Regions from separate parts of the Eikenella sp. KCOM 3110 genome, predicted to be linked through region 3. Evidence: predicted binding sites of a transcription regulator. Region 3 holds the regulator's gene; each other region holds the start of a gene.
The links. Region 3 encodes FNR, which switches genes on or off when oxygen is low (the NO sensors DNR and NnrR bind a similar motif). Its sites were predicted from a motif close to TTGATNNNNATCAA; they were not measured.
Positions count from the first base shown of each region.

Region 1: ubiU (ubiquinone anaerobic biosynthesis protein UbiU) is a predicted target of FNR. The motif match lies at 1,536-1,549, and genes of this name have one in related genera.
Region 2: pflB (formate C-acetyltransferase) is a predicted target of FNR. The motif match lies at 3,927-3,940, and genes of this name have one in related genera.

Region 1 is NZ_CP034670.1:1,675,108-1,684,790, reverse strand. It holds gene alaS (alanine--tRNA ligase) at 1-1,306, opposite strand, end outside; gene ubiU (ubiquinone anaerobic biosynthesis protein UbiU) at 1,576-2,685, shown strand; gene ELB75_RS08530 (acyl-CoA thioester hydrolase/BAAT C-terminal domain-containing protein) at 2,962-3,831, opposite strand; gene ELB75_RS08525 (hypothetical protein) at 3,925-4,257, shown strand; gene ELB75_RS08520 (hypothetical protein) at 4,269-4,520, shown strand; gene ELB75_RS08515 (U32 family peptidase) at 4,563-5,483, shown strand; gene ubiT (ubiquinone anaerobic biosynthesis accessory factor UbiT) at 5,495-5,938, shown strand; gene ELB75_RS08505 (formate/nitrite transporter family protein) at 6,184-6,981, shown strand; one part of gene ELB75_RS08500 (IS5 family transposase) at 7,094-7,459, shown strand; one part of gene ELB75_RS08500 (IS5 family transposase) at 7,461-7,889, shown strand; gene ELB75_RS08490 (PaaI family thioesterase) at 8,123-8,551, opposite strand; gene ELB75_RS08485 (PaaI family thioesterase) at 8,548-9,039, opposite strand; gene ELB75_RS08480 (segregation and condensation protein A) at 9,149-9,683, opposite strand, start outside.
Region 2 is NZ_CP034670.1:1,150,051-1,159,733, reverse strand. It holds gene ELB75_RS05815 (hypothetical protein) at 8-328, opposite strand; gene pflA (pyruvate formate-lyase-activating protein) at 625-1,440, opposite strand; gene pflB (formate C-acetyltransferase) at 1,634-3,913, opposite strand; gene ELB75_RS12655 (hypothetical protein) at 4,060-4,317, opposite strand; gene ELB75_RS05795 (hypothetical protein) at 4,334-4,729, shown strand; gene ELB75_RS05790 (class I SAM-dependent methyltransferase) at 4,885-5,703, opposite strand; gene serC (3-phosphoserine/phosphohydroxythreonine transaminase) at 5,975-7,168, opposite strand; gene ELB75_RS05780 (gamma carbonic anhydrase family protein) at 7,410-7,970, opposite strand; gene ELB75_RS05775 (hypothetical protein) at 8,206-8,694, opposite strand; gene ELB75_RS05770 (hypothetical protein) at 9,160-9,621, opposite strand.
Region 3 is NZ_CP034670.1:206,563-216,245, forward strand. It holds gene ELB75_RS01120 (MMPL family transporter) at 1-341, opposite strand, end outside; gene ELB75_RS01125 (ApeI family dehydratase) at 334-1,989, opposite strand; gene ELB75_RS01130 (Gfo/Idh/MocA family protein) at 2,079-3,125, opposite strand; gene ELB75_RS01135 (LolA family protein) at 3,197-3,793, opposite strand; gene ELB75_RS01140 (DUF4298 domain-containing protein) at 3,864-4,244, opposite strand; gene era (GTPase Era) at 4,300-5,196, opposite strand; gene ELB75_RS01150 (hypothetical protein) at 5,273-5,704, opposite strand; gene rnc (ribonuclease III) at 5,842-6,615, opposite strand; gene hemN (oxygen-independent coproporphyrinogen III oxidase) at 6,828-8,213, opposite strand; gene fnr (fumarate/nitrate reduction transcriptional regulator Fnr) at 8,388-9,113, shown strand; gene trkA (Trk system potassium transporter TrkA) at 9,196-9,683, shown strand, end outside.

The DNA of each region.
Region 1 (9,683 bases), 990 kb from region 3:
TCAGGCTGCCTGAAACCTGCGGGCGCACCACGATTTGTTTGCCGTTGCCCGCGTTGCGCGAAACCACGGTAAACGCTACACCGTCTGCGCTGGTCAATCGCAATGGTTCGCCCACGCCGTCCATCGGCAACAGGCTTTCCAATTTGGCGAACTGCATCGCGTCCCACACTTGGTTAAACAAGCCCATACCTTTTTCCAGCGTTTCGCCGAAGCGGCTTTCTTCCGCGCGCAGGGCTTCCATAATCTGCGTCTGCTTCTCTTTCAACTCAGGATACGCATCGCCCATTGCTTTGACCAAATCGGGCACAAGTTTGTAGAAAAACGCCTGTTTCTGACCGAGTTTGTAACCGTGGCGCACGGCGCGGCGGATGATGCGGCGCAGTACATAGCCTCGTCCTTCGTTGGACGGCATCACGCCGTCGGCAATCAGGAAGGAGCAGGAGCGGATGTGGTCGGCAACGACTTTCAGGCTCGGCTCGTCCATGCTGAACGGCGCGCCGGTTTCGCGGGCGACGGCTTTGAGCAGGTCTTGGAACAGGTCGATTTCGTAGTTGCTGTGCACGCCCTGCATCACCGCGGCCATGCGCTCCAAGCCCATGCCGGTATCGACGGACGGCTTGGGCAGCGGGTTCATATTGCCTTGCTCGTCGCGGTTGAACTGCATGAACACACAGTTCCAAATTTCAATCCAGCGGTCGCCGTCTTCTTCGGGGCTGCCCGGAATGCCGCCCCAAATCTCTTCACCGTGGTCGTAGAAAATCTCGGTGCAGGGGCCGCAGGGGCCGGTGTCGCCCATCTGCCAAAAGTTGTCGGAAGCGTAGCGGCTGCCTTTGTTGTCGCCGATGCGGACGATGCGCTCGGCAGGCACGCCGATAACATCGTGCCAGATGTTGTAGGCTTCGTCGTCTTCGGCATACACGGTTACCAGCAGTTTTTCTTTGGGAATGTTGAGCCATTCGGGCGAAGTGAGAAATTCCCACGCGAACGGAATGACTTCTTTTTTGAAGTAGTCGCCAAACGAGAAATTGCCCATCATTTCGAAGAAGGTGTGGTGGCGGGCGGTGTAGCCCACGTTTTCCAAATCGTTGTGCTTGCCGCCTGCGCGCACGCATTTTTGCGCGGTAGTGGCGCGGTTGTAGGCGCGTTTGTCAAAGCCGAGGAACACGTCTTTAAACTGGTTCATACCGGCGTTGGTAAACAGCAGCGTCGGATCGTCGTGCGGCACGAGGCTGGAAGAGCGGACGATGGTGTGGCCTTTGGATTCGAAGAATTTTAGGAATTTTTGGCGTAGTTCGGAGGTTTTCATGGCGTTTCGGTGTCTTTCAAAATAATGATTCGGGCGGCTGGCGCGCTTAACAAAAATTGGGCGTGATTTTACTGCATATTGCAGGTGGCTGCCTACTTGCGCGGTGGATGAAAGGGCAGGATTTTCAGGTAGCCTTTCGCTTGCAGGCTACCTGAAAATTGGCAATATGCTTTTAGGTAGCCTTATTCGCTGTAGCCAAGGCTGCCTGAAAAACACCTGCCCAACGATGTTGATTTAAATCAGCACCAGACCGCCGCCTTGCCCGTAGAATGCCCAATATTTGCCTACATACAAACGGACACGCCATGCTGTTTGACGACTTCCAGCCCACCCACCACACCAAACCCGCCGCCCAGCCGCAGCCGGCCGAGCGCGGCCGCATCCCCGAACTCGTCTGCCCCGCCGGCAACCTGCCCGCCCTGAAAACCGCCGTGGACAACGGCGCGGACACGGTTTACATGGGGCTGAAAGATGCGACCAACGCGCGCAATTTCCCCGGCCTGAATTTCGACCAAAAATCCATCATCGAAGGCATCCGCTACGCCCACGACCGCGGGCGGCAGGTGCTGATGGCCATCAACACCTACGCGCAGGCCGGGCAGGTGGAACGCTGGCGGCGCGCGGTGGACACCGCAGCCGATTTGGGTGCGGACGCGGTGATTGTGGCCGACCCCGCCGTGATGGCCTACGCCTGCGAAAAACATCCGAACCTGCGCCTGCACATGTCGGTGCAGGGTTCGGCCACCAATTACGAAGCCATCAATTTAATGAAGGACTTGTTCGGCATCCGCCGCGCCGTGCTGCCACGAGTGCTGACGATAGACCAAGTGCAGCATGTGATTGACAACACGGATGTGGAGATTGAAGTGTTCGGCTTCGGCAGCCTGTGCGTGATGGTGGAAGGCCGCTGCATCCTGTCGAGCTACGCCACGGGCGAGTCGCCGAATATGCAGGGCGTGTGTTCGCCGGCCAAGGCTGTGCGCTGGGAGCAGTTGCCCGACAAAATGAACGTGCGGCTCAATCAGGTGATGATCGAGCAGTTCAACAAAGACGAGCCTGCAGGCTACCCCACGCTGTGCAAAGGCCGTTTTGAGGTGAACGACGAAACTTATTACGCATTAGAAGAGCCGACTAGCCTGAACGTGTTGGAAGTGTTGCCGCAGCTCATCAAAATCGGCGTGGCCGCCGTCAAAGTGGAAGGCCGCCAGCGCAGCCCGATGTACACCGCGCAGGTTACGCGCACGCTGCGGCAGGCTTTGGACGCAGCCGCCGCCGACCCCGCGCACTACCGCGTAACCCCCGCGTGGGATGCGGCTTTGGGCAAGGTGTCCGAAGGCAGCCAAAGCACGCTGGGCGCATATAACCGGCCTTGGAAGTAGTTTCAGACGGCCTCAAGGCCGTCTGAAAGGCTACCTGAAAAAGCAGCCTTAGGTCAGATTCTCGAATCCGGCACTTCGATCAATATAAATGTCGGATACAAGTATCCGACTTACGGGCTGCTACGGTGCGATGACCGCTTCCGCCGACAAAGGTTCGGTGCGGATGCGGGCCAAATCGAACGCTGATTGGGTTTGGCGGCGTGAATAAATTTCAAGCAGCCCGAAGGCCGTCTGAAAAGTGCAGGCTGCTTTGAAGGCTTTCAGACGGCCTTTGCCCTATTGCCAGCCGTGGAAGAAGTCAAGTGCCTGCGCCAGCGCGTCGCGGGCGGCGGCCATGTAGTCCTGCGGGTAACGGCGGGCGTTGGCAAACAGTTTGTGCCAGCGGCTTTCCACCGGAAACAGGTAATGCCCCGCGCGGTGGTAGGCGCGTTCGATGACGGGATACTGGAAGCCGCCGTCTTCCAAGCGGCGGACGATGCGCCGCGCGGCTTCGTATGAAGGCCACATGGTGTCGTCTTCGGCGGAAAGCAGCAGCACCGCGCCTTGGATGTTTTCCACCCGGATGCGTGTTTCCTCCGCTGCACCGACCGCATCGCGGTAGCAGGAGCGCAGGCAAAGGCTGCGGGTTTTCACGCAATCCCGCAATACGCGCAGGCGGTTCATGTGGAGCGGGCAATATGGCAGGTCGTACCCCCGCCAGGTGAAGGCGGAACAGTCAAGCAGCTTCCTGCGCGGCGCGGTTTGCAAACCCTGCACGCACACGTCCAGCGGGCTGACGGCAGCCACGCGGCCGATGTCGGGAATCAGGGAGGCAGCCAGCAGGGCGAGTTGCGCACCCATGGAAATACCCCACACGCCGGTTTGGCAAAAACCCATTTCCTGCGCCCGCCGCACGGCGGTTTCCACTGTCTCCACAGCAATTTGCGCCAGCCCCTGCGCCAGGTGCGGCTGCCCCCAGTAAGGCACGGCCAGCGCAGTCAGACCGTTTTCGGCAAACACGGCGGCATAGGTTTGCGTGAGCGCGTAACTGCCGTCGCTGCCGCCGAGTATGATGACGATGCGGTCGGAAGGCGGCGCGTACCGGCCGCGGTACAGCGCGGCGGTCAGGTCGTCTGAAGCGTAAGACAATATCCGGTCGGGCTGCATGGCTTGCTCCTAAAAACAAAGCGTTAAAGTTAAAGCATTGTCCCACCGTTTTGCGGTAGGGGCTACCTGAAAAACAGTGCGAAAAATAAGAGCATGAAAAAACACATCGAAGACCTGCGCAACGCCCTATACAAACACGACCTGACCGTGGCCGCCGAAGAAGATACCCCTGCCTTCCCCGCCGTATGGACGCTTGCGCACCCTTATTTCACGTTGCCGCTGACCATTGCCTTCCACAACGCCCACGACACCGGCCTCGTACCGCTGTATGCCAGCTTCGGCTGCTACTTAATGGAAAAGCCTGAAATATCGCTGTATTTCACCAAAACCAACCGCCATTCGTGGCAGCGCGATTTGGCCGCTTTTATCGAAACGCTGATGCAATATATCTACGCCGCCGAAACCGAACACAATAAGGCCGTCTGAAAAGGAATCCTATGCACATCACCTTCCCGGAATGGTTTGATGACCTGGCTGAATTTGAAGCCGAGAGCAAAGGTTGCCTGTTGGATTTTCCATTGCATATCAACGGACAAGAGTTTGTTTTTACCTTCTACGATTTGTGCCGCCTCAATCAAACCTATGCCGATGATTCCGCCGCCGATTTTTTAGAGAACGAAGCCGTCGTTGTATTGCAGGCCATAAACCGGAAAAACATTGCCCGCTTTGCCCAAACGATTTTCAGGTAGCCTCCAGGCCGTCTGAAAAGACAAAAAAACAAAGGAACACCCATGAAACTCTCCCTCGCCCCCATCCAATTCTTCTGGCAGAAAGAAACCCTGCTCGAATTCTACGTCCAAATGCTCGACAGCCCGCTCGACACCATCTATCTGGGCGAAACCGTCTGCTCCCGCCGCCAGAAAATGCGTTTTGCCGACTGGTTCGGCCTCGCCCAAGACCTCGCCGACAGCGGCAAGGAAATCATCCTGTCTTCCCAAGTGCTGCTCGAAAGCGAATCCGACCTCAAACGCCTGCGCAAAATCACCGGCCAAACCCAATTCAAAATCGAAGCCAACGACATGGGCGCGGTCAAACTCGCCCGCGAACACGGCATCCCCTTCGTGGCCGGAGCCAGCCTCAACATCTACAACGAAGCCACCCTGCAACTCTTCCAAAGCCTCGGTGCATACCGCTGGGTCGCCCCCGCCGAACTCGCCCGCGACAAAGTAGCCGACATCACCCGCCTTTCAGACGGCCTCGAAACCGAAATCTTCGCCTGGGGCAAAATCCCCTTGGCCTATTCGTCCCGCTGCTTCACCGCGCGGCACTACAACCTAAACAAAGACAGCTGCGAATTCCGCTGCCTCGATCACGAACACGGCCTCACCATGAACACCCGCGAAGGCCAGCCGTTCCTCACCATCAACGGCATCCAAACCATGTCCTACGGCAGCCAATGCCTGCTGCCGCACCACGCCGACATGGCCGCCATCGGCGTCAACATCCTGCGCCTCTCGCCCCAGCTCACCGACATGCCGCGCATCATCGAACTGCACCGCGCCGTGCTCGACGGCCAAACCACCCTAGACGAAGCCCTGCCCGAACTCGCCCGCCTGTCCACCGGCACGCCCGTGGACGGCTATTGGCTGGGCAAACCCGGCATCGAAGCCGTGGAAGCCCACCGCAAAGCCTACGGCACCAACGCCGCCTGAAAGGAAACAAAATGCCCCTGCCCGACATCACCCTGCCGCAATGGTGCGCCCAAATCGGCCGCCGCCTGCCCGCCCTGCCGCCGCGTTTCGCGCTGGTTAAAACCCTCAACCTCATGCTCAAACGCGGCCTCTTGCCTGCCGACATGAGCCTGTTTGATGGCCGCACCTTCGAAATCGACGTACTCGACGCAGGCATCACTGTGCGCTTTACCGCCGATAGCGAACGCTTCCTCGACCGCCGCTTCGAAGGTGAACCCGACCTCCGGCTAGCCGCCAACGGCGTGGATTTCCTGCGCATGATGCTGCGCGAAGAAGACCCGGACACCCTGTTTTTCAACCGCAAATTGCAAATCGAAGGCGATACCGAGCTTGGGCTGATTACCAAAAACCTGCTCGACAGCGTGGAATGGCCGTTTGCCGAACAGTTGGTGAAATGGCAGGAAATGTTTGAATAGGTGCCTGTGGGGCGTTGCCGCTTCGTTTGAACTGTGTGGAAGCCAAGCCTTTCAGGTAGCCTGCCATACTTGCCTGAGGCAGCTGAAACGGATAGGCTACACTGCAGCAGCACGATAAGCCGGTATGGCTGTGCCGACACGGTGCAAGGGAAATTTTCAGGTAGCCTTTGCCGGCGTTAGCCAGGGCTGCCTGAAACATACAAATCATCATTTGACAGTAATCCAATTTGAAAAAGGGAACCGATATGGCGCAATCCGTATTTGTGGAAAAAATCGAGCAGGCCTGCCACAAGAAAGCGTGGCTGTTTGAGCACAGCAAGGCAAAGTATGCACTGCGTTCGCTGATTGCCGGCATGCTGCTCACGCTCACCCCGGCCACAGGCGTGATTGCGGCGGATGTGCTCAATACGGTGCACCCTTCGCTGGGGCGTTTTGCCTTTCCGTTTTTCTTCTCGTGGGGGCTGGTGTATATCCTGTTTCTCAATTCGGAGCTCACCACTTCCAATATGATGTATCTCACGGCCGGCACCTTCCTCAAAAAAATCAAATGGGAAAAGGCGCTGATTATTTTGCTCTATTGCACGGCGTTTAATTTGATCGGCTCGATTGTTACCGCTTGGCTGTTCAATCAAACCAGCGCGTTTGCCCATGTTTCGGCGGATGGCTATTTGGCCAATATGGTGGGGCACAAGCTGGAGCGGCCAAACGGCCTGGTGCTGGCGGAGGGGATTTTTGCCAATCTGTTTGTGAACGTGGCGGTGGTGGCTTATCTGTTGCTGAAGGAACAGGCGGCGAAGATTGCGGCGGTGTTTGCGGCGGTGTATATGTTTGTGTTTTTGGCCAACGAACACGTGGCGGCGAACTTTGCTTCGTTTGCGCTGGTGGGCTTCAATCAGATTGCCGATAGCGTGTCGCATTTTGAAGCGCTGAATATCCTGCGCCATTGCAGCGTGGCTTTTGTGGCGAATTGGATTGGCGGCGGGTTGCTGATTGGCGTGCCGTATGCGTTTTTGAATAAGGATGAGGGAGAGTATGTGGATTAGAGGTTGGTGCGTCATCCCGATAGAGCAGATGAAAATAAGGATGAGACAAGGCGGCGAGCCGCAGATATAGTAGACCTCTTGCGAAAGTATCCTGAAGATTTACAATTCCCAAATGAAATACGAAAACCTCATCCAAAGAAGCGATAGCGAATTCAAACGGCTCACAGGTGTAACGCCCGTCCTTTTTCACGAAATGCTGCAAGTCACCACAGAAGCAGAAAGCCGGAAGGTCAAGTCAGGCAGGCCGCATACGCTCGGTTTGGCAGACCAACTGCTGCTTACCCTAAGCTATCTGTGCCATTACCATACCCAACTCGAATTGGCCGCCATCTACGGCCTTTCCGAAAGCAATGTCTGCCGCACCATCCGTAAAACCGAGGACGCCCTCATCCGTTGCAAACGCTTCTCCCTGCCAAAGCACAAGAATCCGGGCGACCAAACGGTCATCATTGACGTTACCGAAAGCCCGATTGAACGTCCCAAAAAAACAGCGGCAGTATTACAGCGGCAAGAAAAGGCGGCACACGGTTAAAATCCGGGTCATATACGGCAGGGAAACGGAAAAAATCATCAGCATCCGGACGGGGATGGGTGCCCGGCATGACATGCGTTTAGCCAAGAGGCACCTTGCAGAGCTTTATCCCTACAAAATAGTCATTGCGGATAAGGGTTATCAAGGATTGGCCAAAACCGGATTACAGACCCCGAAAAAGAAATCCAAACGTCATCCGCCGGACAAACAGGATAAAGAGGCGAACAGGCGGTTAGGCAAACTCAGAACCGTCATCGAGCACATCAACAGGAAACTGAAGATATTCAAAATATTGTCGCTGCCTTACCGCAACAGGCGGAAACGGTTCGGGTTAAGGGCAAATCTGATTGCAGGACTGGTTAATGCGATGGGATGAATATTTTCGCAAGAGGTCTAGTGAATTAAATTTAAACCAGTACAGCGTTGACTCTATTTGTACTGTCTGCGGCTCACCGCCTTGTCCTGATTTAAATTTAATCCACTATAGTACCGACAGTACAGCAAGGCGAGCCAACGCCGTAGTATCCTTTTCCATTCATTATAAAAATTTCAGGTAGCCTGTTTTCCGTTAACAGGCTACCTGAAATTTTGCGCACGCGGCATTGGAAGCTATTGGGCGGCGGGCATTTGGAAATGGCAGCGGGCGACGACGATGGGTTTGGCCGGGTCGGACTGCCAGGCTTCCACGACCACGTTGGCGATGCGGCTGCCTTGGCGGGTGAGGGCGCAGCGGGCGTAGGTGGTTTCCGGCTTGCCGCTGCGCAGGTAGTCGAGCGAGAAATCGATCATTTTGGGCAGCTCGGTGAGCCCGGCTTGGCGGTAGAGAAAGAGCACGGCGCAGCTTTCAATGAAGCCGCCGAGCATGCCGCCGTGCAGGGCGGGTAGGAAGACGTTGCCGATGTTTTCGCGTTTGTAGGGCAGGGCAAACAGGGGGTGGCCGCCGGATTCGCCGCATTGCAGGCCGATGAAGCCGCTGTAGGGGATGAGCCCGGCGGCTTCGGCGGTGCGCTCGGGGGAGAGGGTGAAGGGGGTGCTCATGCTTGCAACATCTCTTGTAGTTTGGCTTGTTCTTCGGGGGTGAGCGGGGTGCGCATGAAGGTGGCCATGCCCAGGGCGAAGGGGTCGGCCGGGTCTTCTTGGTAGCAGCTGCTGCGCACGAAGGCCACCTGTCCGGCCAGGCAGTAGCATTCGGCGCGGCCGTAGATGCGGCGGCCGGGGGTGGCGGGGTGCATATAGTCGATGCGCATGTCGAGGGTGGCGAGGATTTCGGCGTCGGGCAGCTGGGCGGTTACGGCGCAGGCGGAAACCATATCGACTAGGGTGGTGATGGTACCGCCGTGGATGGTTTGGGTGTCGTGGCGGCCGACGAGGTGGGGCTGCCAATCGAAACTGAGCACGGGGCGGCGGCCATAGATGCCTTCGTAGCGCAGGCCGATGGCGCGGGAGTGGGGAAGGTCGAGATAATGCTGGCTGAGGATGCGGTAGAGGGCGGAATTTACGGGCATGGCGGTTTCGGTTTGGAGCAATCTATTTTCAGGTAGCCTTTAGGAGGCGGCGTGGTGTTATTGTTTGGCTGGCAGGAGGCCTTGTCAAGGCCGGCTGAAAACCATATCGCTGTATGTGCAGCCTGCCTTGCTATTGGTTTGCATCATCACCTTCGCTTTGCAGCACAGCGGTTTCATCTGTCTCACCGGGCAGGCGCACCAAAATATCGCCGAACGCGCCGTCTTCCTGGGTGAGGCGTACCAGCCCTTCTTTCACCAGCTCCAACAGGGCGATAAAGCACACCACCACCTGCGCCACGCCGCTCTCCGGCTCAAACAGTCGGCTGAAGCGGCAGCCGCCGTCTTGCAGGCGGCGCAGGATGCGGCTCATGGTGGCGCGCACGGAAAGGGCTTCGTTTTCCTGCACCACCGTATGGCTGCGGCGTTGGCCGGCGCGGGAGAGGATGGCGAGCCAGGCTTGGGTGAGGTCGGCCAGCCGCACTTCCGGCAGCTTGGAGGCGGTGGCGATTTCCAGCGGCAGATACGCCCAGGCAAAATCGCGGCCGGCGCGGGGCAGTGCATCCAACCCTACGGTGGCGAGCTTCATTTGCTCGTAGGCCAAGAGGCGGCGCACCAGTTCGGCACGCGGGTCGGCAATCTCTTCGTCTTCGGCAGCGGGCGGCACA
Region 2 (9,683 bases), 940 kb from region 3:
GTGAAGCTTAGTTTTTGTATTGCTCGAACTTCTCCAGCCAGCGGCTGCATTGTTGGGCCTGGTTTTCCATTTGCAGTTCGGCACTTTTGCTGCCCGCCCTTTTTTCGATGGCTTCATAATCGGCCTCTACTCTCTTGTTCCATGCTGCCGTTGCCGCTTTGACGTCACCGTTGGCATCTTGCAGCCATATATGCATGGGATAGCCGCTGAAATCGGGGTTGTCGGCCAGCGGGGCGTAGGCCTCCATGGCGCTCACGCAGCTTTCGGGCAGTTTGCCGCTTCCGCCGCAGGCGGCCAGGGTTAGGGTCAGCATAACAAGCGGTAACATTCTGTGTTTCATTGCATACTCCTTAGTTGGGTTGGAAAAAACTGCGGGTAGTATATTGTTTTTTTTTTTCGACTTGTCAAGTCTAATTTAATCTGTTTATGAATTGACTGGCTTTCAAGTATAGAGGATTAACAAAAATCAGGACAAGGCGGCGGGCCGCAGACAGTACACACGTTACGGCCAGGCGAACCAACGCCGTACTGGTTTTTGTTCATCCACTATAGCCCGGATAGGGAAGGCTACCTGAAAATGTTTGAGGATTTTCAGGTAGCCTTGGTTTGGGTTGCCGCTGCAGTTCACACGATGGTTTGTTTGCCGTAGCTTTCGATGATTTCCTTTATCCGCAGGATGGTTTCTTTGGGCGGGGCGTGCACGCCTTTGAGTTTGTATTCGTCGCCGCACAGCGCCCATTTGTGGGCGCCGAGTTCGTGGTAGGGCAAGATTTCCACAGTGTCGGCGTTGGGCATATCGGCAATGAATTGGCCGAGCAGGTGGGCGGAGCGGTCGTCGTCGGTGTAGCCGGGCACGACGACGTAGCGGATGCGGGTGGGCTGGCCTCGGGCGGCGAGGTGGCGGGCGAATTGCAGGGTTTTGGTATTGGGGATGCCGACGAGGGTTTTGTGGATTTCGGGGTCGATTTGCTTTAAATCGAGCATGACGAGGCTGGTGTTGTCGAGCAGGCTTTCGAGGGTGGCGTCGTAGTGCAGGGCGTAGCCGTTGGTGTCGAGGCAGGTGTGGATGTCGTGCTCGCGGCAGGCCGCAAACCAATCGCGGATGAATTGGTATTGCAGCAGGGGCTCGCCGCCGGTGGCCGTTACGCCGCCGCCGGTGGCGCGGAAGTAGTGTTTGTAGGAGAGCACTTGCTGCATAAGCTGGGGCACGGTGAAGTGCAGCTCTTTTTCGCTGTGCCTGTCCCAAGTGTCACGGTTGTGGCAGTAGAGGCAGCGCATCAGGCAGCCTTGCATGAAGAGGACGAAACGCAGGCCGGGGCCGTCTACGGCGCCGCCGGTTTCTACGGAGTGGACGTAGCCGATGCCTTCGTAGGGGCGGGCGCGGGTGTCGGGCTGTTTTTTCGGCGGGGTATCGGGGCTAATGGGGATGGTATCTGGCATGGTGGTTGGCGTGTGTTGTTTTCAGGTAGCATTTATGGCTTGGAACGTTTAAGTAGCGGGCTGAAAGCCTGCCCTGCCCTGCTGGCTATCAGTTTTCAGGTAGCCCGGGCACAGGGGTGAGGCTACCTGAAAACCGGAATAAACAAAAGTGCCGGAAGGGATTCCGGCACTGATTCCTGCTAGCTGGGCATGATTACATCCGGCTGGTGAAGGTGCGGGTGATCACGTCTTGCTGCTGCTCTTTGGTAAGCGAGTTGAAGCGCACGGCATAGCCGGACACGCGGATGGTGAGCTGCGGGTATTTTTCCGGGTGGTCCATGGCATCGATCAGCATTTCGCGGTTGAGCACGTTTACGTTGAGGTGCTGACCGCCTTCCACACCGGCTTCGTGGTGGAAGTAACCGTCCATCATACCGGCCAAGTTGCGTTCGCGGGAGCTTTCGTCTTTGCCCAGCGCGCCGGGGATAATGGAGAAGGTGTAAGAAATACCGTCTTTGGCAAACTCAAACGGCAGTTTGGCCACAGAAGTCAGCGAAGCCACGGCGCCGCTCACATCACGGCCGTGCATGGGGTTGGCACCCGGGCCGAACGGTGCGCCGGCGCGGCGGCCATCCGGGGTATTACCGGTTTTCTTACCGTATACCACGTTCGATGTAATGGTCAGCACGGACTGGGTCGGAACAGCGTTGCGGTAGGTCGGATGGGTGGCCACTTTCTTCATGAAGCGCTCTACCAAATCGCAGGCGATGCTGTCCACGCGGTCGTCGTTATTGCCGAACTGCGGGTATTCGCCTTCGATTTCAAAGTCGACGGCAATGCCGTTTTCGTCGCGGATCGGTTTGACTTTGGCGTATTTGATGGCGGACAGCGAGTCGGCAGCCACGGACAACCCGGCGATGCCGCAGGCCATGGTGCGTTTCACATCGCGGTCGTGCAGCGCCATCAGGGCGGCTTCGTAGCTGTATTTGTCGTGCATGTAGTGAATGACGTTCAGCGCGGTAACGTATTGGGTGGCCAGCCAGTCCATGAAGCTGTCCATGCGGGTCATTACGGTATCGTAGTCCAATACTTCGTCTTTAATCGGCTCGGTTTTGGGGCCGACTTGGTCTTTGGATTTTTCGTCCACGCCGCCGTTGATGGCGTACAACAGGGTTTTGGCCAAGTTGGCGCGCGCGCCGAAGAACTGCATCTGTTTGCCAATTACCATCGGACTCACGCAGCAGGCGATGGCGTAGTCGTCGCTGTTGAAGTCGGGGCGCATCAGGTCGTCGTTTTCGTATTGGATCGACGAAGTGTCGATGGAGACTTTGGCGCAGAACTCTTTGAAGCCTTGCGGCAGTTGTTCAGACCACAATACCGTGATGTTCGGTTCGGGAGACGGACCCATGTTGTACAGGGTGTGCAGCACGCGGAAGTTGGTGCGGGTGACCAGCGTGCGGCCGTCCAAACCCATGCCGCCGATGGATTCGGTGGCCCAAATCGGGTCGCCGGAGAAGAGCTGGTCGTATTCGGGCGTGCGCAGGAAACGAACCATACGCAGTTTCATCACCAAATGGTCGATGAATTCCTGTGCCTGGCTTTCGGTAATCACGCCGTTTTTCAGATCGCGCTCAATGTAGATATCCAAGAAGGAAGACACGCGGCCGAAGCTCATGGCGGCGCCGTTTTGCGATTTCACGGCGGCGAGGTAGGCAAAGTAAGTCCATTGGATGGCTTCTTGCGCGTTTTTGGCCGGGCCGGAAATATCGAAGCCGTAGGAGGCAGCCATTTCCTTCATCTGTTTCAACGCAATGTGCTGCTCGTTGATTTCTTCGCGCAAGCGGATAACGCTTTCCAAGTTTTGGCCAGATTCCAAATCGGCTTGTAAAGAATGATACTGCTCGGTTTTGTCTTCCATCAGGCGGTCGATACCGTAAAGCGCCACACGGCGGTAGTCGCCGATGATGCGGCCGCGGCCGTAGGCATCGGGCAAACCAGTTAAAACGCCCGATTTCCGGCAGCGGCGGATGTCGGGCGTATACACATCAAACACACCTTGGTTGTGGGTTTTGCGGTATTTGGTGAAGATTTCTTCCACTTCGGGATTCAGTTCCACACCGTAGATTCGGCAGGAATCTTTTACCATTTTCAGGCCGCCGAAGGGCATGATGGAGCGTTTCAGCGGCTCGTCGGTTTGCAGGCCGACGATGGTTTCCAAATCTTTGTCGATATAGCCTGGCCCGTGGCTGGTGATGCCGGAAACCACTTGCGCATCAATCTTATACGGCGCGTGGGTTTTATTCTCCACCTTGATGCCTTCCATCACTTCCGCCCACAGCTTGGTGGTGGCTTCGGTGGCCGGCGCCAAGAAGCTGCCGTCGCCTTCATAAGGCGTGTAGTTTTTCTGGATGAAATCGCGCACGTCGATGCCGGTTTCCCAATCACCGCCGACAAAGCCTGCCCAGGCAGCCGGGCGTTCTATTGCTGAAGCCATAATAACCTCCTATTTGACATAAATAAATAAAACGACGTTACAAATTAGCATTCATCATGAAGGATAGCATGCCCCATGTTCCTTTTGGCGGGAAACCCAGCCAATCAAGCTTCCCCTTAATCCAAGTCAAACTTGATGTGCTTCATTTATGCTTCATCGGCGGATGAGGGGCAGACAATTTTCAGGTAGCCTCGTTTTCCGGCAAAGCCGCCCGGCTTCGGCATAGCTAAATTACCCTCCGGTTCGGCTTCGTTCGCAGGCAAACCAAACGCTGCTTCCGGTATAGGAGGCTTCCTTATTTCGAACGCGATTAGAACTGCTATAAAATCCCCTTCTAACCGTTTTTCAGGTAGCCTTTGCCGCATGAGAAACCACCTATAATCCATCACCGCCAACCCATTCAAGAAAGGCTACCTGAAAATGCCGCTCGTTTCCCTTCACGACTACCTCCGCCCTTGGAAGCTGTTTTCGCTTGCCTGCGGCATCGCCATCCTTATTGCCGGTTCCTACCTCCAGCCCGCACCCGACTGGGATATTCCCATCAGTTTCCTGATGGCCTTCAGCACTTATCTTTTCGCCCCCATTACCTCGCGCACACTGGCGCGGTGGCAGTGGAAATACTTGCCGCCGGCGCTGTTTGGCATGTGGTTTTCCGTTGACGGCATCTACTGGCTGTATTGGTCGTGGCGCGATCCGGCGGCACTCGAAATGATGCGCAGCGGCAATGCCCCCGCCTCTGCCTGCCTGTATGGCCTATGCGCCATGATTTGGCTGCACGACGGCACCTTGTGCGAAATATTGCGCCTGAAGAAGTAAAGCGCATCGTGATTAACATAAAAATGCCGCAGCACTGGCCCGCCACGTTGCGCTAGCGGGCATTGAATGCGCTGCCCTTGAAGATTCGCCCAACTGATTAGGTGTGGCTCACAGAATCCGAACCTACAAGCCTTGATTTGCAGAACAAACCGCGCCTAATCAATCCGATAATGCAGCATACGGCTGCTTTCGCGGATAACGCGCACCAGGCGCATAATCAGGCTGGAAACAAAGCCGATGCGTTTCCACTCGGCAGGAAAATCGCCCACGATGTAGCGGTTGGAAATGAAGTGCAGATTGCCTGCCCATTGCTCCGGCTCGCGTTCGTTGTCGCAAAAGGATTCAAAGCGGGCGCTAACGTGCTTCATGGCATCGTGGCGGGCAGAATTTTTGACTGTCCAGCTGTTGCACATATCGAAGGCGATTTCGCCGCCGTGGAAACGGGCAGCCAGGTTTTGGAACAGGCCGCGTACCATTTCGTTGGAGAAATACATCAGCACGCCTTCAATCACAAACAGGAATTGCGCATCGGGGTGGCGGGCGTGCAATTCGTCCATCCATTCGGTGTCGAAGGCGGAAGCGGCAATCAGGGTTTCGTTGCTTTGCGGCGGCAGGATGGCGCGCCGCCATTGAATCACGTCTTCCAAATCCAGCTGATAAAACGGCACACCGTCTGCTTCGCTGCCGATGCGTTCGCGGCGGCTGTCGAGCCCGCAGCCAATAATCACGACCACCGGGCGGCTTTGGCGGCGGATGAAATCGGTGGTGAGCCGGTCGAAATAACGGGCGCGGATGGCTGTACCGATGCGGGAGGGCTTGGCGCGGTTAAACTTGGCAAAATCATAGTCGATCTGCGGCACCAGGCGGCAGGCGGCGGGATCGGTGAGGATGGGGTTTGCCTCTTGGGAAGAGAGGTATTTCATGTAGAGCGGAATCAGCAAGGTTTCGCTGACGGCGTTTTCGATTTTAATCATGGCGTTCTCCTGTAAACTATAGTGAATTAACCAAAATCAGAACAAGGCGGCGAGCCGCAGACAGTACACACGTTACGGCAAGGCGAGGCAACGCTGTACTAGTTTTTGTTAATTCACTATATTTTGTCTGAAACCCGGAAACAAACCCAATCAGAGGCTACCTGAAAGCATTTCTGCCAAGCTCAAACGGGGCTTCCGCAAAGCAAAAACAGAGGCTACCTGAAAATAATTATCAGATAGCCTCATTATACGCCTAATTTTTAAGCACGGCTCAGCCGTAGCGTTTCTGAAATTCGCGCATAAATTCAATCAGCGCCTCCACGCCCTGCAGCGGCATGGCGTTGTAGATGCTGGCCCTCATGCCGCCCATGCTCTTGTAGCCGCGCAACAGGCGCAGGCCGCGCGTGGTGGATTCTTGGGCGAAGAGTTCATCCAATTCTTTGCTGCCGGTGGTGAAGATCACGTTCATTCTGGAACGGGCGGCGGGGGCGACGCGGTTGCGGTAGAAGCCGCCGCTGTTGTCGATGGCGGCATACAGGGTTTTGGCTTTGAGGGTGTTGATGGTTTCCATGTGTTCCACGCCGCCTTGCGACTGCAGCCAGCGGAAAACGAGGCCGGAAATGTAGATGGGATAAGTGGCGGGGGTGTTATACATGCCTTGGCGGTTGATGTGCGAACGGTAGTTCCACACATCGGGCACGCGGCTGGAGCAGCGATCGAGCAGGTCTTCGCGGATGATGACGATGGTGGTGCCGGAAGGGCCGATGTTTTTTTGCGCGCCGGCATAAATCACGCCGAAATCGGCCACATTGACGCGGCGGGAAAGAATCTCGCTCGACATATCGCACACCAAGGGCGGCATATCCGCGCCCAGTTTGGGCACTTCACGGTATTGCAGGCCGTGCACGGTTTCGTTAATCACAAAATGCACGAAGGCGGAGCTCGGGTCGATATCCCAAGACGCAACCGGCGGCAGGTCGGTGTAGTCGAACATCTCGCCGCCGTGCGCGGCCAGATGGATGTTTACATCCGACAATTTGCCCATTTCATGATGGGCGATACGGCTCCAGTTGCCGCTCACCACGGAATCGACGCGCTTGAAGCCGTTGCTCAGGTTCATCACGGTCATGTTGAACTGCGCGCTGGCGCCGCCTTGCAAAAACAAAACTTTATAATTATCGGGAATATTCAAGAGCTGGCGCAAATCCTGCTCGGCATGATAGAGGATGCTCATGAACACGTCGGAGCGGTGGCTCATGGTCATCACGGAAAAGCCCGTGCCGTTGTAGTCGAACATTTCGCTTTGCGCGGTGCGCAATACGGATTCGGGCAGCACGGCCGGGCCGGCGGAGAAGTTGTAAATCGGGGTATCCACAGTAAAAACTCGATTGAAAATATGGCGGGATGCCTTAACGGGTGGGGATTCTATCGTTTGCAAACCCGTTGCAGCAAGGATTTCCGCCATTTCCCCGCCAAACGGCATAACAGTGAAAAACTGTTCATCAGCTACGATTACCAGCCAATAAAAGTGATTTTCACCATTTACTCATCACAAACAGGATTTATCGCCATAAATTCAATAACAGCAAGTGAAGCCCACCCTGTCGCTATTTTGGTCTTTGCTGCTTGGCAGGAGCGGCCTGGATTTCATGGGAGCAGCGTTTTCAGGTAGCCTGCCGGAGAGGCTACCTGAAAACGCCGTGCCGTTAGCCCGCTATAAGAATCACCCCCCCCAACGCAGCCCTATGCCCTTCCGCCACCCGCACATAATGCGCCGCAGAATAAGGCAGAAACGCCAGCTCCTCCGCCATAAGCCGCCGCACCTGCTTCACCGGCGAGCCCACATACAAATAGCCGCTTTCCAGCCGTTTGCGCGGCGGCACCAGGCTGCCCGCCCCAATCATCACATCGTCTTCAAGCAACGCGTCATCCAGCACGATGCTGCCCATCCCCACCAACACGCGGTTGCCCACGGTGCAGCCGTGCAGCGTGGCATGGTGGCCGATGGTGCAATCCTCGCCGATAAGCAGCGGCGAACCTTCCGGCTTGCCGTCTGTTTTGTGGCTCACATGCAGCATCACATGATCTTGAATATTGCTGCGTTTTCCCACGCGGATGCTGTTCACATCCCCGCGCAACACAGCAAACGGCCACACCGACACTTTCTCTGCCAGCACCACGTCCCCCGCCACCAAACACAGCGGATCAAGGTAACAGCTGCCATGCACCTGCGGCATGGCGGCCAAATAAGGGCGGATATTGCTCATGGGAAACTCCTTTTCTCATCAAACTGCGAAGGCTACCTGAAAATCTGATAACGGCAAAGCCGGCCCGGATACGGCAAAACCGGTTGGCGCTTCTTTTCCCGATTTTCAGGTAGCCTTCAGCTTTGGCATGCCGGCACAAGGCCGAACAAATAGCGTGGCAACGCTGCCCGGCCTGCTTAATTCACACTGCCCCCTCATAACGGGAAGGCAGCGGGTTTAATCCCGCCTATTGTTTTCAGGTAGCCTTTAGGCTGCTCTGATTCGCTGCCTTCAGCCGCTCGGCCATCCGGCTGCCGCCGAAATCGGCCAGCGTGCCGTTGAGATCGAGCCAGATTCGCTGGCGCTGCTCGGCGGGCGGGCGGTTTAGGCGGCTGCCTGCCCAGGTGTATACGCCGGTGAGTTTGTGGGTTTGGCCGTTGCCGGACACATGCAGCACAAATTCAAACGCCATGCCGGTACGGCTGGCGGCGACAGTTTCGCCGTTTTCTTCTTCCCGCACCTCCACGGTTTGCCATTGCGGCATGGAAGTGGCGGCAATATCGAGCAGGCGGCTGTCGGCCATTTTTTGGTGCAACAGCTGTTCGATGTTTCGGCAAATGTGTTGGTAGGGCGTGTAGTCCAGACATTGCAGCATGGAATAGGAGCTGCCTAGCAGCTGGAAATCATAAAGGTTGGTGGTGGGCGGCTCGGAAGACTGTATATCGGTTTGGCGTTGTTGGCACATGATCGCTTCCCGTCTTTGATTCTGTGTTTTTCTCCAGCCGCCCAGCATGCCGAACACACAGGCAAATATAAAACCGCCAGTCACAATCAGGATAGCAACTCCCCAAAAAAACCCGTCCGGACCAAGGAAAAGCAAGAACACTAAGATATATAGCCACTCTCCCAAAAGGAGACCGGCTATATACATCAGCACAACCGTTATAAACAGGGCAGCTAGGAAACAAACAAATTTATTAATCATCAATCTTCCAATCATCTTTTGCAAACAGCCCTATCTTTTTTCAGGTAGCCTCCACCCGCCAAGAGGCTACCTGAAAACGATGTTTCGGCGCAGCCGAAGCTGAGTCTCTGCGAAGCTAAAACGATGTTTCGGCGCAATAAAAATAATGGGATACGGCCAAGCGCTTAACCTGCCTCATTGAGCCGCTCGGCCATCCGGCCGCCACCGAATTCGGCCAGCGTGCCGTTAAGATCGAGCCAGACTCGCTGGCGCTGCTCGGCAGGCGGGCGAGTTTAGGCGGCTGCCTGCCCAGGTGTATACGCCGGTGAGCTTGCGGGTTTGGCCGTTGCCGGACACATGCAGCACAAATTCAAACGCCATGCCGGTGCGGCTGACGGCGGCGGTTTCACCGTTTTCTTCTTCCCGCACCTCCACAGTTTGCCATTGCGGCATGGAAGTGGCGGCAATATCGAGCAGGCGGCTGTCTGGCCTTTGCTGGCGCAGCAGCTGTTCGATGTTCTGGCAAATATGTTGGTAGGGCGTGTCTGCCAGCCATTGCAGCATGTGGTAGCTACTGCTTAGCAATTGGAAATTGTAAAGGTCGGTGGCAGGCGGCTCGGGCGGCGGCATATTGGTTCGGCGCTGTTGATATGCGATTTTATCTTGCTCCTGTACGGGAGAAGGGCCTTCTCCCGTAACTTTCAACATGCCAAAGAATACCAAGCACATCAGTACAATCCAACCACAGACCAGCAGCGGAACAGCCCCAT
Region 3 (9,683 bases):
ACGCCGAGGCGGCGGATTTCCTGCCGCAGTTGCGCCAAATCGGGGTTTAGGCGGCTGTCCACTGCGGAGAACAGGCCGCTTTTCTGCCAGCGGTCGGCCACTTGTTCGGCGGCGGCGAAGGCGCGGTCGGCATCTTCGCTGCCCACCAAGAGCAGGATTTGGCCGTTGAGCTGTTTTTCGCCCGCTTCATCTGCCGCGCGCCACACCGCGTCCACCTGCGTGTCGGCGGGCAACAGCGCGGTGAGGTCGGTTTGCAGGCGGCCTCCTTGCGCTATCCCCCAGCCCAGCCACGCGGCGGCGAAGGCCAGCAGCAGGGCATACAGCCACGCGAGCCTAGTCATGCAGCGCCACCCTGCCCGAAGCGCAAGGCGTGTCGCCCTGCCTGATGGCGAAATGGATTTTGTTTTTCGCCGCGTCGTGCCGCAGCGTGAGCTGCACGGTGTCGTGCGGGCGCACAAAGTGCTGGTATTTCAGGTTTTCGATGTGTTGCACCGTTTTTCTGCCCCAGTCGAAGCGTGCCGCCAAATCCATCGCCCACTGCACTTCAATCACGCCGGGCACCAGCGGGAAATCGGCGAAATGGCCGCCAAACCAAGCCAAATCCAGCGGCACAACGCCTTCAAACGCATATTCGCGCGTTTCTGCGTTTTCGTGCAGCACAGCCCACTGCGGCGCGGTTTGCGGCCGGGTAAAGGCTACCTGAAAATCCTGTTCGCGGATTTTCGCCTGCGGGTTGCGCGGCAAGGCGGCGGCAAAACGCCAATAGCGCGGCAGCGCGGCGGTGTCCTGCGTTTTGGCCAGATGCTGTTTCAGGGTTTGCACCACGGCGGCGCGCCCCTGCTCGCGCAGTGCGGCAATGCCCTCGGCGGAAAGTGCCGCCCAGGCGGCAATCCGGCCGTGCTGCGGATGGCGGGCGCAATGCGCATCGGCCACCCAGGCGTGGGCGAGCAAATCGTGCTCCAGCTGCGCCAGAGACACGCGCTTGTCTTCCAGCTTGATGATGCGGTCTTGGCGGCCGAGCAGCTCCAATCGGCGGCCGTCCAGCCGCACCGCATCGGCGGTGTGCCGCACCCCGCCGCTCCACGGCGAGGCTACCTGAAAAATGTTTTCTTCGTTCACCGAAGCCTCCACTGCGGGCAGCAGTTCCCAAGCACCGCCCTGCCGCAACGCGATGACGCCGGTTTCCGTGCTGCCGTACACATCGTGCGGCGCAAAGCCCAGCTTCTCTTGCAGCAGCGCGGCGGTGGCCTCCGGCAGCATTCCGCCCGCGCTGATGATGCCGCGCACATTCTGCTGCAGCCGTGCCCAATCGCGCCCTTCGCCCAAGCGGTTCAACAGTGCGGGGCTGGCAATCCACACGCACTCGCGGCGCGAATCGGCCAGCAGCAATTCGGGATACACGCACTGCCGCCGCCCGATTGCCCAGCCCGCCGCCAGCGACACGAACACGCGGAAGGTCAGCCCGTATAAATGCTGCGGGCTCACGCTGCCCACGGCGGCCAAGCCGCGCCAGCTTTCAGGCAGCCTGTCGGCCAGCGCCGCCGCTTCGGCCAGCATCTGCGTGCGCGTTTTGGTTTCCACCTTCGCCTCGCCCGAAGAGCCGGAAGTTTTCAGATACAGCACGTTTTCACGCGGCCATTCCAACGCTTCCGCCGGCGCGGCCGCCCGCTCCGCCGCCCCGTCGTACAGCCAGAGGCCGTCTGAAACTTCCGGCACGTCGCTCAACCATACCGCCCCGCCTGCTTCCGCCCAACGGCGGTTTTCCTCCGCCAAATTCGGCGGCAGATACACCTCCGCCCCGGCCAGCCACGCGGCCAGCAGCGCGGATGCAAACCGCGCCGCATCGTCGAACCACAGCGCGGCGGCCCGCACATTGTGCGCACGCAAACGCGCGGCCAGCGAGAGCGTGGCGGCGGAAAACTGCGAGGCTGTCCAGCCTTCGGCCAACAGGGAATCGGGGGAACGGTTTAAAAGCGGGAGTATGGGCATGGTTTCGGATTGGCTGTTGGATAAGGGATTAACGGTATTTCAGGTAGCCTTGAAGGCTACCTGAAAGCGCGATGGACATGAATGCCCGCCTACGGCTGCTGCAAATCAAACAATATTTGCTGGTGTTCTGCCGCAGCGGCGAAATCGGGAACGGTGTGCGTGCCTTCGGTTAAATCGCGGTACACGGCGCGGTAGGCGCCCACGAGGTTTTCCTGCGCTTCCGTATGCGGTGCGAAGGTTTCGCGGCTGCCGTTGCTGCGGGCGATTTCAATGGTTAGCGGCTGGTATTGGATGTGGCCGTTGGCGGCAGTAACGGTAATGCGGGCATGTTCACACTCGATGCTGATCTTCAGACCTTCCAAGCTGCCGCCGTAAGCCGCATCAATCAAGCCGCCTTGCGCGGTGCGGGCATGGAAAAACACATGGTCGGTGGCGGTGCGGTGCACGGTTTCGCCGGTGTCTTGCAACAGGATTTCGGCATATTGGCAGGCGGTGAGCGCGTGCATTTGGTTCAGGCTGCCAAACAGGAAACGAAGGGCGGAGAGCAGGTGGGCGAAGGGGATGGTGAGTGTGTTTACGCCGTTTTCCTGAAATTGGGCGTAGCGGTAGCGGGAAAGGGAGGTGCGGGCACGGGAAGGGTCGCTGCCTTGAATGGTGCAGGCGAGCATCCGCCCTGTCGCAGGGGCGTCCAATAATTGTTTGATTTTGTTTACGTAGGGTGAATGCAGGGCTTGCAGGCCGATGAAGTTTCGGCAGCCGTATCGGGCGGCCAGGGCGGCGAGATGGCGGGATTGGCCGGGGTCTGTGCCCAGCGGCCATTCGCAATAAACGGCTTTGCCGGAAGGCAGGATTTGTTCCAGCAGGGCTTGGTGTTGCGGCAGATTGACGGCGACCACCAGCAAATCCACATCGCTGCGTGCTGCCAATTCCGCCGCGTTGTCGGTGGCAAACGGCACGCCGTATTTTTGTGCGGCGGCTTGGGCTTTGGCGGGTGTGCTGACAGTCAGGCCTGTGATTTCAAACAGCTCGGACAGTTTGGACAGGGAGGGGAAGTGCGCTGATGCGCCCCAGCCGCCGTCCGCGCTCAGTCCGATGATGCCGACGCGGATTTTGCGGGATTGGATTGGATGGTTCATTCGGATGTTCCTGAAGGAAAGGATTTCGGGTTTTCAGGTAGCCTTAGAGGGGCTACCTGAAAAATGGCGGCTTATTCGCCTAGGGCCTGTTGGGCGGCAGGGCTGAGCGGCTGGTTGGTTTGCAGCTGGTTAAACTGCATCACGGTGCGGTCGCCCTGTTTTTCGTCCAGCTCCACTTTCTGCACCAACTGGCCGCCGCTGATGACGATTTTGTTGAACACCTGCTGCATCACGGTGGTTTTCGGGGTGAGGGTGAGCTGCCATTGCTGTTTGCTGCCGGAAAGGGCGAGGTTGAAGTGGCGCTGCAGTTCGGCGGTGTCGCCGCCGAGCACGGCCATGAAAAGTTTTACTTGTGCGGCCTGTGCGGTTTGACTGCCATTGGCGCGCCATTGGCCTTGCGCGTCTTGGCGGCTGATGCCGTCGCGGCGTACGCGCAGTTTCATGTCAAACGGTTTCTGCAGATGCCAAAACAGGCCGCGGCCGGGGCGCAGGGCGAAGCGGCCGCCGGTTTGCACGGGCTTGTCTGCCGAACGCAAAAAACGCTGCTGGGTAAACCCGCCCTGCACGCTCTGCGGGGCTTGCAGCTGCATGGTGAGCTCGGCGGTGCTGAAGGCGAGTGCGGGGAGGGCGGTGAGGGAGAGGAGGAGGCTGAGAAGGAGTTTTTTCATGGTTTTCGGGGTAATACGGGGAGTGGAACAAGGAGCGTAGTATAGTGGATTTGCGGGCGGCTGCGGTTTTTCAGGTAGCCTCTGCCTGCCCGTCGGCTTCCGCGGCATCGGGGCGGAGGCGGTTTTGCGGATCGAGCTCGCGGGTGGCGGCGCGCAGCCAGGCCCAGGATAGGTCGTATTGCTGCTGGAAAGCGTTCCACAGGGCGTCTTCGCTCATGATGCTGTATTCGCCTTCGGTGGCCAGGGAAACGGGCAGGCCGTTTTCGATGGCTTGGTGCAGCGGCATGTATTCGCGGTCGTAGAATTCGGACATTTCGCGCATCAGCCACATGGCGTGCCGCCATTGCTCTTGGGCGGCCTCCAGTTCGGGCAGCAGGCGTTCCCATTCGCGGTAGAGGGCTTGGATGCGGTCGATACGCGCTTGGGCGGCTTCGGGGGTGAGGTTCGGCATGGTTGCCTCCGGTGTTTGTTGACTGGGTGGCGCGGGCTTCGGGCTACCTGAAAACCTACAGCCCGAATTCCTGCAGGAAGCGGGCATCGTCTGCCCAGCCGGATTTCACTTTCACCCAAACTTTGAGGAATACTTTGGTTTCAAACAGTTTTTCCATATCCAGGCGGGCTTCGGTGGAGATTTTTTTCAGTTTTTCGCCGCCTTTGCCGATGATGATGGCTTTTTGGCCGTCTTTATCCACCAACACGGCGATGTAGATGCGGTATAGCCCGTCTTCTTCTTCAAACTGTTCCACCGCCACGTTGGCGGCATAGGGCAGCTCTTCGCCGAGGTGGCGGAACAGTTTTTCGCGCACGATTTCGGCGGCGAGGAAGCGGGCGGAACGGTCAGTGACCGCGTCTTCGGGATAGAGCGGCACGCCCTCGGGCAGATGGGGGCGCAGGATGGCGAGCAGCTCGCCGATGCGCAGGCCGTGTTTGGCGCTCACGGCTTCCGCGCCGGCAAAATCAAACTCTCGGCGCACGGTTTCGATAAATTCTTCCAATTCGGCCTTGCTCTTGGCGCGGTCGATTTTGTTCACCACGAGGATGACGGGCAGGTGTTTGGGCAGCAGGCGGACCACGGCGCGGTCGGCTTCGCTGAAACGCATGGCTTCCACCACGAAAGCCACCACGTCCACGCCGCCGAGGGCTTCGGTAACGTTTTGGTTGAGCCGGTCGTTGAGCGCGTTGCGGTGGCGGGTTTGGAAGCCGGGGGTGTCCACGAAGATGAACTGGCTGCGCTCATCGGTATAAACGCCGGTGATTTTGTGGCGGGTGGTTTGGGCCTTTTTGCTGGTGATGCTGATTTTCTGGCCGATGAGGTGGTTCATCAGTGTGGATTTGCCCACGTTCGGCCGGCCGACGATGGCCACGAAGCCGCAGCGGAAATCGGAAGAGGGTGTTTGGTTCATGCGTTTTTCCTGACGATATATTTTTCAGGTAGCCTCTAACCCGCTAGGCACAGGCTACCTGAAAGTTTGGCGGGCGCTATTTTTTAATGCGAATTTTGCTTTCGGGGCTGTCAAACACGATTTCGGGCAGATGCCATTGCGCCATGAGTTTGTTCAGTGCCCTGATTTTCAACATGCGCACGGGTTTGCCGGCCAGAATGGGAGCGTTGATGGCGAAGCGGTTGATGCCGAGCAGGAAGTTAATGCACTCCTGCACCAACATATCGTTGCCTTCAAAGCGGATTTCGGTGGCGCTGGTGAGCATGCCGGTGCCTTTGGCCCACACGCCTTTGTCGTTCAGTTTATAGCCGTTCTCCTTTGCCCAAGCCTGCCATTCGGGTGAGTTTTCCGCACCTTCCGGCACGTGGATGCGCAGCTCGGGATAGTCTTTTACCGCGTTTTTGGAGGAGAACCATAAGAAGAAAATGCCGATAAATGCGCCAAATAAGACGCTGAACACAAAAACCATGATTGAATCCTTTATTAAGTTGAAAATGAATAGCTAATATATAGCATGCCGTTTTCTGTCGGTAAATCCTGCCTGCAAGGCTTGTTTGCATTAGCTCAAATATTATTGGCCTGAATGATAGCGGCATCAGCAGCGATTCAGGCATGGGATTTGCGCTGTTTTTTGTTTTTGCCGGGCAGGGGGTGATGTTCCTGCAGCCAATCCAGCGCCTCTTTGGCTGCGGCTTGTTCGGCGGCGCGGCGGCTGGCGGCTTGGGCGCGGGTGATGTGGGCGAGTTCGCCCAAGTCGCAGGAGATGTCGAAACGGGCATCGCAGCCCTCGCCGGATTGGTGTTCGATGCGGTATTTGGGCAGGGGCAGGCGGCGGGCCTGCAGGGCTTCTTGGAGCAGGGTTTTCGGGTCTTTGCCCTGGTTGCTCAAATCGATGTTGGCAATGCGCCGGGCAAACAGGCGGCGCACGGTTTGCTCGGCGGCGGCGAAATCGGCATCGAAGCTGATGGCGGCCAGCAGGGCTTCCACGGCATCGGCCAGGATGGAGGGGCGGTCGAAGCCGCCGCTTTTGAGTTCGCCCACGCCCAAATACAGCGCGCCGCCCACGCCCATGCTGCGGGCGATTTCGGCGAGCACGTCTTGGTTGACCAGATTGGCGCGCAGGCGGGAGAGTTCGCCTTCGCTATAGCCGGGGAAGGCGTCGAACAGCATTTTGGCCACGCTGTAATCGAGGATGGCGTCGCCGACAAACTCGAAGCGTTCGTTGTTTTGGGCGCTGTAGCTGCGGTGGGTGAGCGCCTGCTCGAGGAGGCGGGGATTCTGGAAGCTGTGTCCGAGGTGGCGTTGCAGCTCTTCGCCGGCCCGGGCGCGGCGCGGATCGGGCTTCGGGAGCTTGCGGGGTTTGGCGGTGGGTTTGCTCATGATGGCGGGATTATATCGGGTTTGGCAGCGCGGCGCAGGCAATAGATGGTTTTCAGGTAGCCTCTATGCGGTTTGCGGTAGGCTACCTGAAAAGTGGCGGATTATGGGTATTAAAAAGAATGCCGCTGCATTGGCTCGATGTTTTGCCTGCCTGGCGGCTTGTGCTTTCAGGTAGCCTTTGTTTGCCGGATAAAGGCTACCTGAAACCTTGTTCACACGGTTTGCGAATATTGGGCGGCGGTGTCGCGGGAGCGCAGGTGGCGGTCGAACACCATGGCGATGTTGCGGATGAGGAAGCGGCCTTTGGGGGTGACGGTTAGGCCGGTTGCATTAAGCTCAACCAGGCCTTTGGCGGCGAGGGTGGCGGCATCGGCCAGCTCGGCAGCGAAATATTGGGCGAAGGGCTGGCGGCATTCGGCTTCGTAATCGGCAAACTCGAGGCCGAAGCGGCACATGAGGTCTTGAATGAGGCGGCGGCGCAGCAGGTCGTCTTCGTCGAGCAGGTAGCCGCGGAACAGGGGCAGCCGGCCGGCATCGAGGTCGGCATAGTAGGCTTCGATTTGGCGCTGGTTTTGGCTGTAGATGCGGCCGATTTTGCCGATGGAGGATAGGCCGACAGCGATGAGGTCGCAGTCGGCGTGGGTGGAATAGCCTTGGAAGTTGCGTTGCAGGCGGCCTTCGCGCAGGGCGACGGCGAGCTCGTCTTGGGGCTTGGCGAAGTGGTCCATGCCGATGAAGACGTAGCCTTCGCTGCCCAGCCGCTGCACGATTTGCTGGAGCATGTCGAGCTTGGTGTTGCTGTCGGGCACGGCATTGGTGTCGATGCGGCGCTGGGGTTTGAAGATGTGCGGCAGGTGGGCGTAGTGGTAAACCGCCAGCCGGTCGGGGTTGAGGGCGAGCACTTTGTCCAGCGTTTGTTGCATGGTGGCGGGGGTTTGGTGCGGCAGGCCGTAAATCAAATCGACGCTCACGGATTGGAAGCCGGCTTCGCGGGCGGCGTCGATCACCACACGGGTTTCTTCTTCGCTCTGGATGCGGTTTACGGCTTGTTGCACTTGGGGATCGAAATCCTGAATGCCCACGCTCATGCGGTTGAAGCCGAGCGAGCCGAGAAACAGCACGGTTTCGCGGCTTACTTTGCGCGGGTCGATTTCGATGGAGTATTCGCCCTGCGGCATCAGGGTGAAGTGCTCGCGGATAAGGCCGAACACGAAATCGAGCTGGGCATCGGAGAGGAAGGTGGGGGTGCCGCCGCCAAAATGCAGCTGCGCCAATTCGGGTTTGCCTTGCAGGAGTTCGGCCTGCAGGGCGAATTCTTTTTTCAGGTAGCCCAGGTATTGGTCAGCGCGGGCGGTGTCTTTGGTGATGATTTTGTTGCAGCCGCAGTAGTAGCAGATGGTGTTGCAGAAGGGGATGTGGATATAGAGCGAGAGGGAGCCGGGCGTGCGGTTGCGCACGGCTCGGGTGTAGTCTTCGGCGGTAAAGCCTGCGTGGAAGCGGTCGGCGGTGGGGTAGGAGGTGTAGCGCGGGCCGTTGGCGGGCAAGGAGGCGATGAGCTTGCGGTCGAAGATGATTTCTTGGGTGCGGTTGGCAGACATGATTGTGTTTAAATTAATGTTATTATTTGGGAAATATGCGGCAATAGGTTTTGTTTGTGAAATCGGGTAAAATGCGGATGTTTGCAAATTGCCCCGACTATTGCCGGGCGGTAAGTATAAACGATAATTGCCGCCGCTTCATAAGCCCAGTTTGCTTAGAAAGTTAGCACACACATGAAAGCCATGCCCCTCGCCACGACTTGTTCGCGCTGCGTTTTTAAAGAGTTATGCCAGCCCAATGCCGCGATTGCGGTGGCGGTGGAGCGCGTTGATGCGGTTATCAAGCGCAGCCGCCGCCTGAAAAAGGGCGATTTCCTGTTCCGCAACGGCGACAGGTTTGATTCACTGTTCGTGGTGCGCACCGGTTTCCTGAAAACAGTTGTTGCCAGCCAAGACGGGCGCGATCAGGTTACCGGTTTTTTTATGTCGGGCGAGCTGGTGGGCATGGACGGCATCTGCAACCAAATGCACTACTGCGATGCGGTGGCGCTGGAAGACACGGAAGTATGCGAGCTGCCCTATGCCAATATGGAGGAGCTTTGCGCGGCGGTGCCGGAATTGCAGCTGCATTTCTACCGGCTGTTCAGCCAAGAAATCGTGCGCGACCAAAACGTGATGCTGCTTTTGGGCAATATGCGCGCCGAAGAGCGGCTGGCCGCCTTTCTGATTAACCTGTCGCAACGCCTGAAAAAACGCGGCCTTTCGGCCAACGATTTTATTTTGCGCATGTCGCGCGAGGAAATCGGCAGCTATTTGGGGCTGAAGCTGGAAACGGTGAGCCGCACGCTCTCCAAATTCGGCCAGGAGGGGCTGGTGGAAGTGGAATACAAACACATCCGCCTGCTCAAGCCCGAACGGCTCAAACAGCTGGCTTCCGGTACCCAGCCCGCTGTGGTTTGAAGCAGCTTTCCGCATTTGTCTTTATTTCCCAACCGCTTGGCAGGCTACCTGAAACTTCGGCCGCCAAGCCCAACCTTCCAATATGAAAATCCTCATCTTAGGCAGCGGCCAAGTGGGCACTGCCGTGGCACAGAATTTGGTGGAAATCCCCAACCACGACGTTACCATTATCGATAACGATCCCGAAGCCCTGCGCAACATTGGCAGCAAGCTCGATGTGCAAACCTTACTGGGCAACGGCTCTTCTCCTGCCGTGATGGCCGAAGGCGGCGCCTACGACACCGACCTGCTGCTCGCCCTCACCCGCCACGACGAAACCAATCTGGCCGCCTGCAAGCTTGCTTCCAGCCTGTTCAACATCCCCAACCGCATCGCCCGCGTGCGCCTTTCCGATTATTTGGAATTCACCGGCCCCGACGCCGAAGAAGATAACGACGGCCGCGGCACGCTCGATCTGTTCGGCGTGAGCGAATCCATCTGCCCCGAGCAGCTGGTTACCGAGCGGCTGGCCGATTTGCTCTGCCACCCCAGCGCCCTGCAGGTGCTCACCTTTGCCGAAGACAAAGTGCG